One region of the Arthrobacter sp. D3-18 genome, then DNA from elsewhere that is predicted to be linked to it. Evidence: riboswitches for the same ligand, from Rfam matches in the RefSeq annotation. Region 1 holds a riboswitch; each other region holds the start of a gene.
The links. A riboswitch is a leader RNA that binds a small molecule or an ion and turns the genes downstream of it on or off. The one in region 1 is predicted to bind S-adenosylmethionine.
Positions count from the first base shown of each region.

Region 1 (2,258 bases):
AGTCGCGGCGTTTTCGGCGGCTGCTGATTCGGGGGTTGGGTCCGGAGCGGAGCTCGACGAACTATGGGATTCCTGGTGCATCTGCACTTTGTCTCCTGTGCTTGGTGGGGTAGTTGCGGCCCCATTGCACGCCCCACACTACCGCTTATCCGCGCGGATTTTTGGCTGGTATTCCGTAACTGGAATGTTCGGTGCACCGTAATTTCCTTGACCCTCGCCTGTGCCGGTGCTCAGATGGAAGGACAGGGGTGGGACCCTCCCGCCACTGGATTCCTGCATTCGGGTCAACGGGCTGAAGCGCCCACCAGAACAGGCCCAAGAGACGGAGGTTGCACCATGAACACCACCGAATCACACGCCAACTACCCGGAACGGACAACCATTGAGTCCGACCCGGCCTACGACTACGCCGAAGACCAGGAAGTGGACGAGCCCTGGGTGGAGGAAGTCGACGTCCCCGAGGACGACGAACGCGTTGTCCCCCTTGACGAAACCGAAGAGTTCCGCGAGGAAGACGAGGAAATCTAAGCCTGTTCCTCGTGCCTCAGTGTGAAGTGACGTTGGAGGCCCGCCCGTTTGCCGACGGCGGCAACAGTCACCGTTAGGGTCTTGGACGACTCACACCAGCTCGTCGGCCGGACGGCTTGCGCCAACGCCTGCGCGATAAGTTGCGGTTGGGCATGTCTGAACTGCTCGGTTCCAGCCTTGGCAGTGATGGTCACCGTGCCCAGGAAGAGGTCGACGGCGGGAATCACCGCCACTGTTCGTGTGGCGGTTTTGGCGAGGGTGCGCGCTGACGTTGTGTTTACCTGAGTGGTATCGCCTTGGTACGGCAAGGGACTGCTCCTTGGGGGAGTGCTCTTGCCCGCTCGGTTGTCTCTGGTCCGGGACGGGCCGCTTCCTCATCCGAACCACCCGTGAACATGGGGTTGGTGTGTGGCCAGTCGGAGCTTGGCACCACATCTCTTGAAGCTGGGACCACCCTATCCCATAGCTGTCCGGGCCCCGTTGGGGGGTGTGGTGTGTTGTTGTGGGGCCTGCTGTGTTGCGGGGCCTGCTGTGTTGCGGGGCCTGCTGTGCGCGCTTTGGGGTGGTTTTGGTGTGTAGAGCGGGCCTTCCAACTGGTGGGGTGTGTTGCGGGGCCCGGTGTGCGCGCTTTGGGGTGGTTTTGGTGTGTAGAGCGGGCCTTCCAACGGAGGGTGTGCGTTGTGGGGCCTGCTTTGCGCGCTTTGGGGTGGTTTTGGTGTGTAGAGCGGGCCTTCCAACGCATGCTTCCCGGACATAACGCAACGGCGGCGCCGCCCCGAAAAGGGGAGGCGCCGCCGTCGAACCTTACTTGTTTCCTGAACCTTGCTTAGTGCCAGCCTAGGAAGCGGGGGTGGTGAGCTCTTCCTCGGCCACTCGGGTGCCGGCAACGCGGTCCGTCCAAGCCTTCATGACTGCCGGATCCGTGGGCTTGCTCGCCAAGGAGACCACAACGTACACCAAAGCCGAGGCAATCAAACCGAAGTAGATGGGTTCGTTGGCGTAGATGCCATCGAGGGGAACTTCGGCGTTGATCTCAAGGATGATCATGGTTCCGAGGGTTATCACTGATCCTGCCGCCATGGACCATGCAGCCGCGATGCCTGTTCCACGCTTCCAGACCAAGCCGCCGATGATGGCTACGAGGAGGCCACCAACCAGGATGTCGTAGGCAATGGTCAGTGCGGCCACCACATCCTTGGTGGAGATGGCGATGATGATTGCAACGATACCCAGTCCGAGGACCCAGTAACGGTTGGCCTTGACGTCGTGCTCAGGGTTGTCGGAGTCGGAGGTGTCTACCTTCTTGCCGAACCAGCTGGCAACGAAAGGCATAACGTCTGCGCGGGCAACTGTTGCTGCAGCAATCAGTGCGCCTGACGCCGTGGACATCATGGCGGCCACAGCTGCCGCAAGCACCAAGCCGCCGATGCCGATGGGCAGGAGCCGGGTAGCGACCTCTGCGTAGACGTCGTCCTTGGCAGCGATTTCGACGCCGGAGAGGGCCACGCTGGCGGCCATGCCGATGAGGGCGCCTGCGAAGCCGTAGAGGATGCAGTAGACGCCAGCGGTAGCGCCGCCCCAACGGGCAACCGTGGGGGTCTTGGCGGTGAACACGCGCTGCCAGATGTCCTGGCCGATGAGGAGGCCAAGGGTGTAAACGACGAAGTAAGTGATGATCGTCTGGAGGCCGATGCCGCCGATGTCGAAGAAGCTCTCATCGACGCGGGCTC
Region 1 is NZ_CP096440.1:3,453,070-3,455,327, reverse strand. Features, by position in the region: gene M1D89_RS17985 (VIT1/CCC1 transporter family protein) at 1-81, opposite strand, end outside; gene M1D89_RS17980 (hypothetical protein) at 337-528, shown strand; gene M1D89_RS17975 (hypothetical protein) at 525-836, opposite strand; SAM riboswitch class IV at 853-972, opposite strand; gene M1D89_RS17970 (sodium:solute symporter family protein) at 1,366-2,258, opposite strand, start outside.

Region 2 (2,258 bases), 450 kb from region 1:
GCGCCTCAATGAGGTGGACCGGCACATTCCCGGGTAGCGCCGCGGCAAGTTCCCGCGACTGTGCAGGGAAGTAGAGCCTGTCGCTGTCCACCGCGGCCACGAAGAACTCAGCCGTGGTGCGCGACAACGCCTGTTCCAGGGAGCCGCGGCCACGCGTGACGTCATGGGACATCAGGGCTTCGGTGATGGCGATGTAGCTGTTGGCATCAAAACGGCGGACCAGCTTTGTTCCCTGGTGGTCCAAGTAGCTTTCCACCTGGTAGCGGCCACGCTCCCCCAACACTGCGGCGGCGAGTGGTGTCTCCTGGTGCTGGGCTTCCCTGCCAAAGCGGAAATCCAGCTCCAAGGCTGAGCGGTAAGTGATGTGGGCGATGCGTCGGGCCAGTGCCAAACCATGTTCAGGTGCAGTGCCGCCGTAATAGTCGCCGTTTTTGAAGTTCGGGTCCTGCCGGATGGCCAAGGTTTGGGCCTGCGCGAAGGCGATCTGCTCGGCCGTGCTGTAGGCGCCCACCGAGATTACGGCGCAGCGTTTGACCCTGTCAGGGAACGTAACAGCCCATTCAAGGGCCCTGGCACCTCCCATTGAACCCCCCAAAACGGCGTGCCAGGCATCAATTCCCAAGGCATCGGCGAGGCGTGCCTCAGCCTCCGTGCTGTCGCGCAGCGTGACCAACGGGAAACGTGAGCCCCAAGGACGTCCGTCCGGTGCTTCCGATGATGGGCCGGTACTGCCATAACAACCGCCCACGATGTTGATGGAGATGACGAAGAACTTGTTGGTGTCGATGGTGGCACCCGGCCCAACCAGTTGCTCCCACCAACCTTCCTCGTCGGTGGCTCCACGGGCTACGTGAGTGCTGCCCGTCAGCGCGTGCTGGATAAGCACGGCATTGGAGGCATCGGCGTTCAGTTGTCCCCAGGTCTCATACGCGAGGACGACGTCGGGGAGGAATCCGCCGGCTTCAAGTTCCAACGGCCCGATACCGGCGTACTTGACGGTTCCGTCTTCTTCTCCGGATTTTGGAAGGGCTGTAGCAGTAATGGTCATTCCTTTGACACCTTAACCTCGCGCTTGCCCGTCGCCTTGCGTGCGAACAGGCCAGGTCTTCACCCGGGGCACCCCACCGCGGAGGAGGGTTGCCGGCCAGCAAGCCGGGGCTGTGTGCTGGCACTCATGACCTAATACGAAGAGTCTAGGAAATGCAGGGCGGTTCTGGCGAAGAATGTGACAACAGTGTGACGGTTTGGGGTGACTTCGTTCACGAACGAGCACCCGTAACTGCCGCCCGGCGAATAATCGTCGACGCGGGCGGCAGTCGGGCTGATACTTTGGGTCGCGGCGTTAGGCGCCCTTGGCAGCCCGGAAGCCGGCTTCGAGGTCGGCGATGATGTCATCGACATGCTCGATGCCCACGGACAAGCGCACGAGGCCAGGGTTGACGCCGGCAGCCACCTGCTGTTCCACCGTCAATTGGCTGTGGGTAGTCGACGCCGGGTGGATGACCAGCGAGCGGACATCACCGATGTTGGCAACGTGCGAGTGCAGCTCCAGGCCGTCCACGAAGCGCTTGCCCGCTTCTACGCCGCCCTTGATGTTGAAGGCCACGATGGCACCCGTGCCCTTGGGACCGTACTTCCGGCCTCGGTCATACCACGGGCTGGACGGCAAGCCCGCATAGGCGACCGATTCGACGTCGTCGTGGTTTTCCAGCCATTCGGCCACCTTGGTGGCGTTGGCAACGTGGCGTTCCACGCGCAGGCTCAAGGTCTCCAGGCCCTGGGCAATGAGGAAGGCGTTGAACGGGGACACGGCAGAGCCGAGATCCCGAAGCAACTGCACGCGTGCCTTGAGGATGTAGGAGAGGTTGGCGCCCAGTGCACCGTCCTTGCCCAGGTCCCGGGCGTAGACCAGGCCGTTGTAGCTGGGGTCAGGGGTATTGAAGCCAGGGAAGCGCTCCGGGTCCTTGCCGAAGTCAAAGTTGCCGGAGTCCACAATCACACCGGCGATTGCGGAACCATGACCACCGAGGTACTTGGTTGCGGAGTGGACCACGATGTCCGCTCCCCACTCGATGGGACGGATCAGGTAGGGCGTGGACAGGGTGTTGTCGACGATGAGGGGCACGCCGGCCTCGTGGGCGGTGCGGGCGATGCCTTCGATGTCCAGCACGTCCTGCCGGGGGTTGGACACCACCTCACCGAAGAACAGCTTGGTGTTCGGCTGGACGGCGTCCCGCCACTGGTCCAGGTTGTCCGGG
Region 2 is NZ_CP096440.1:2,999,530-3,001,787, forward strand. Features, by position in the region: gene metX (homoserine O-acetyltransferase MetX) at 1-1,048, opposite strand, end outside; SAM riboswitch class IV at 1,064-1,180, opposite strand; gene M1D89_RS16025 (bifunctional o-acetylhomoserine/o-acetylserine sulfhydrylase) at 1,343-2,258, opposite strand, start outside.
Region 2: it holds a riboswitch for S-adenosylmethionine, as region 1 does, so the genes downstream of both, metX (homoserine O-acetyltransferase MetX) here and M1D89_RS17975 (hypothetical protein) in region 1, are expected to answer to the same signal.

Region 3 (2,258 bases), 1.7 Mb from region 1:
ACGCCGTGCTCGGCCGCCAGGTAGGCCGCGACCAGTCCTGCGTCGAAACCTTCTACGGAGAAGTTGACCACGCCGATGGTGTCCAGGGAGTCAGCGAAGATCTTGTGGACTGTCACGCCATCGATGGCTTCCAGGCCCTTCACCAGGTACGAGCGGATGGCGGACTCGTGGGCGTGCCACGCGTCCTGGTCCAGCCCTGCGAGGACTTGGGTGGCGCGAGCAAGTGTCGCCGCGCCCAGCACGTTGGGGGAGCCGCCCTCGTGGCGCGCCGGGCCCGTGGCCCAGCTGACTGAGTCCAGGCGCGCTTCACGTACCGCGCCGCCTCCGGCAAGGTGCGGTATGCCGGCGTCGAGCCAGTCCGGGCGACCCACCACGACGCCCGCGCCGAAGGGGGCATAGAGCTTGTGTCCCGAGAAGACGATGTAGTCGACGTCCGTCTCGGTGATGTTGATCCGGCGGTGCGGTGCGAGCTGCGCAGCGTCCACCACGATCCGTGCGCCGTATTCGTGGGCAAGCGAAGCAAGACGGGCGATGGGCAGAATCTCCCCCGTCACGTTCGAGGCGCCGGTAACAGCCAGCAGGCTAACCCCGCCTTGGGCAAGTTCGGCCTCGAGCTTTTCCACCGTTTCGGCCAGGGTTGGTGCGGCGACGACGCTGCGGTGGGGGACTCCTTGCCACGGAAGCAAGTTGGCGTGGTGCTCGATGTCCAAGTACAGGACCTGGCCGGCGAATTCGCCGTCCACCTGCGGGAGGCATCCGGCCAGGAGGTTCAAGGAGTCCGTGGTGTTCCGTGTGAAGATCACTGAGTCATCAGCCCGCCCGCCGACGAAATCACGGACGATGTTCCGCGAGTTCTCGTACACCGACGTGCTGATTTGGGAGGCATACCCGGCACCACGGTGAACGCTGGCGTAGTAGGGCAGGACCTCGTTGAGGTAGGCCGAAACTATGGTCAAGGCGGGAGCCGAGGCGCCGTAGTCCAAGTTTGCGTAGCGCACGTGGCCACCCTGAATCAGCGGAGCCTGCAGCTCAGCGCCAGTGACCGCGGCAAGCGGACGCGCAGCGGTGGTCGTCTCTGCTGCGGATTCTTCAACAAAGGACGGAATGGTGTTGGGGTTGAACGTGACAGTGCTCATGGAACCTCACTCAAGAGGGACCCCCATAGGGAGATCCGCGCTTGCCGCATCCGTTCCGGACCGGCCGGGTCGTCACCCGGGGCACCCCACCGCGAATGGAGGGTTGCCGGCCAGCAAACCGGGGTTTAGCGCTGGCACTCGTGACCTGTAAAAAAGGCTAAGGCACGTCCGGGGACGCTTCCAAAGCCGCTGCCTTTTGTTAAGCCCTTTGTTACGTCGAATGCGAAATCCCTTCTTCGCCGAATAAAAAACGGCGGAGACCACCAAAAGGGGTCATCCGCCGTTGAATATTCCGCCCTCCGCTTGGCTGGCGAGGCATGGACATCTCAGAGAAGGTCGTCCAGTCCGGGATTTAGCCGCTTGAGGACCTCGGAGTGCAGGATCGAGTTGGTGGCCAGGGCGTTACCGCCAAACGGACCATCTTCTCCTTCCAAGGAAGTAAAACGGCCGCCTGCCTCGGTGACGATCGGGACGAGTGCTGCCATATCGTACAGGTTCAGTTCAGGCTCGCAGGCGATATCCACTGCACCCTCGGCTACGAGGCAATACGACCAGAAATCACCATAGGCGCGGGTCCGCCAGATGTCTTCCGTCAGCCCCAGAAATTCATCCAGGTTGCCGCGTTCCTTCCACCCCGAAAGGCTGGAATATGACATGGAGGCGTCGGCCAGGCGGGAAACGTTGGACACCTTGAGCCGCGTTGCCGAGGCCAGGGAGCGGCCCATGTAGGCGCCCATGTCCTTGGCTGCCCACCATCGCTTGCCCAGCGCAGGCGCACTCACTACGCCCACCACAGGTTCCCCTTCATCCACGAGGGCGATCAACGTTGCCCATACCGGGACGCCGCGGACAAAGTTCTTGGTTCCGTCGATGGGGTCGATGATCCAGCGACGTGAACCGTGACCGCTGCTGCCGAACTCCTCGCCGAGGACCGCGTCCCGCGGACGTGAGCGGGAAAGTTGACCGCGGATTGCTTCCTCAGCGGCCTTGTCAGCGTCAGTGACAGGTGTGAGGTCGGGCTTGGTTTCGATCTGCAGGTCCAGTGCCTTGAAGCGATCCATGGTCTGGGCATCGACTGAATCGGCGAGGACGTGGGCCAGGCGCAGGTCATCATTGTAGGTG
Region 3 is NZ_CP096440.1:1,750,802-1,753,059, forward strand. Features, by position in the region: gene M1D89_RS10265 (aminotransferase class V-fold PLP-dependent enzyme) at 1-1,136, opposite strand, end outside; SAM riboswitch class IV at 1,169-1,282, opposite strand; gene hisN (histidinol-phosphatase) at 1,463-2,258, opposite strand, start outside.
Region 3: it holds a riboswitch for S-adenosylmethionine, as region 1 does, so the genes downstream of both, M1D89_RS10265 (aminotransferase class V-fold PLP-dependent enzyme) here and M1D89_RS17975 (hypothetical protein) in region 1, are expected to answer to the same signal.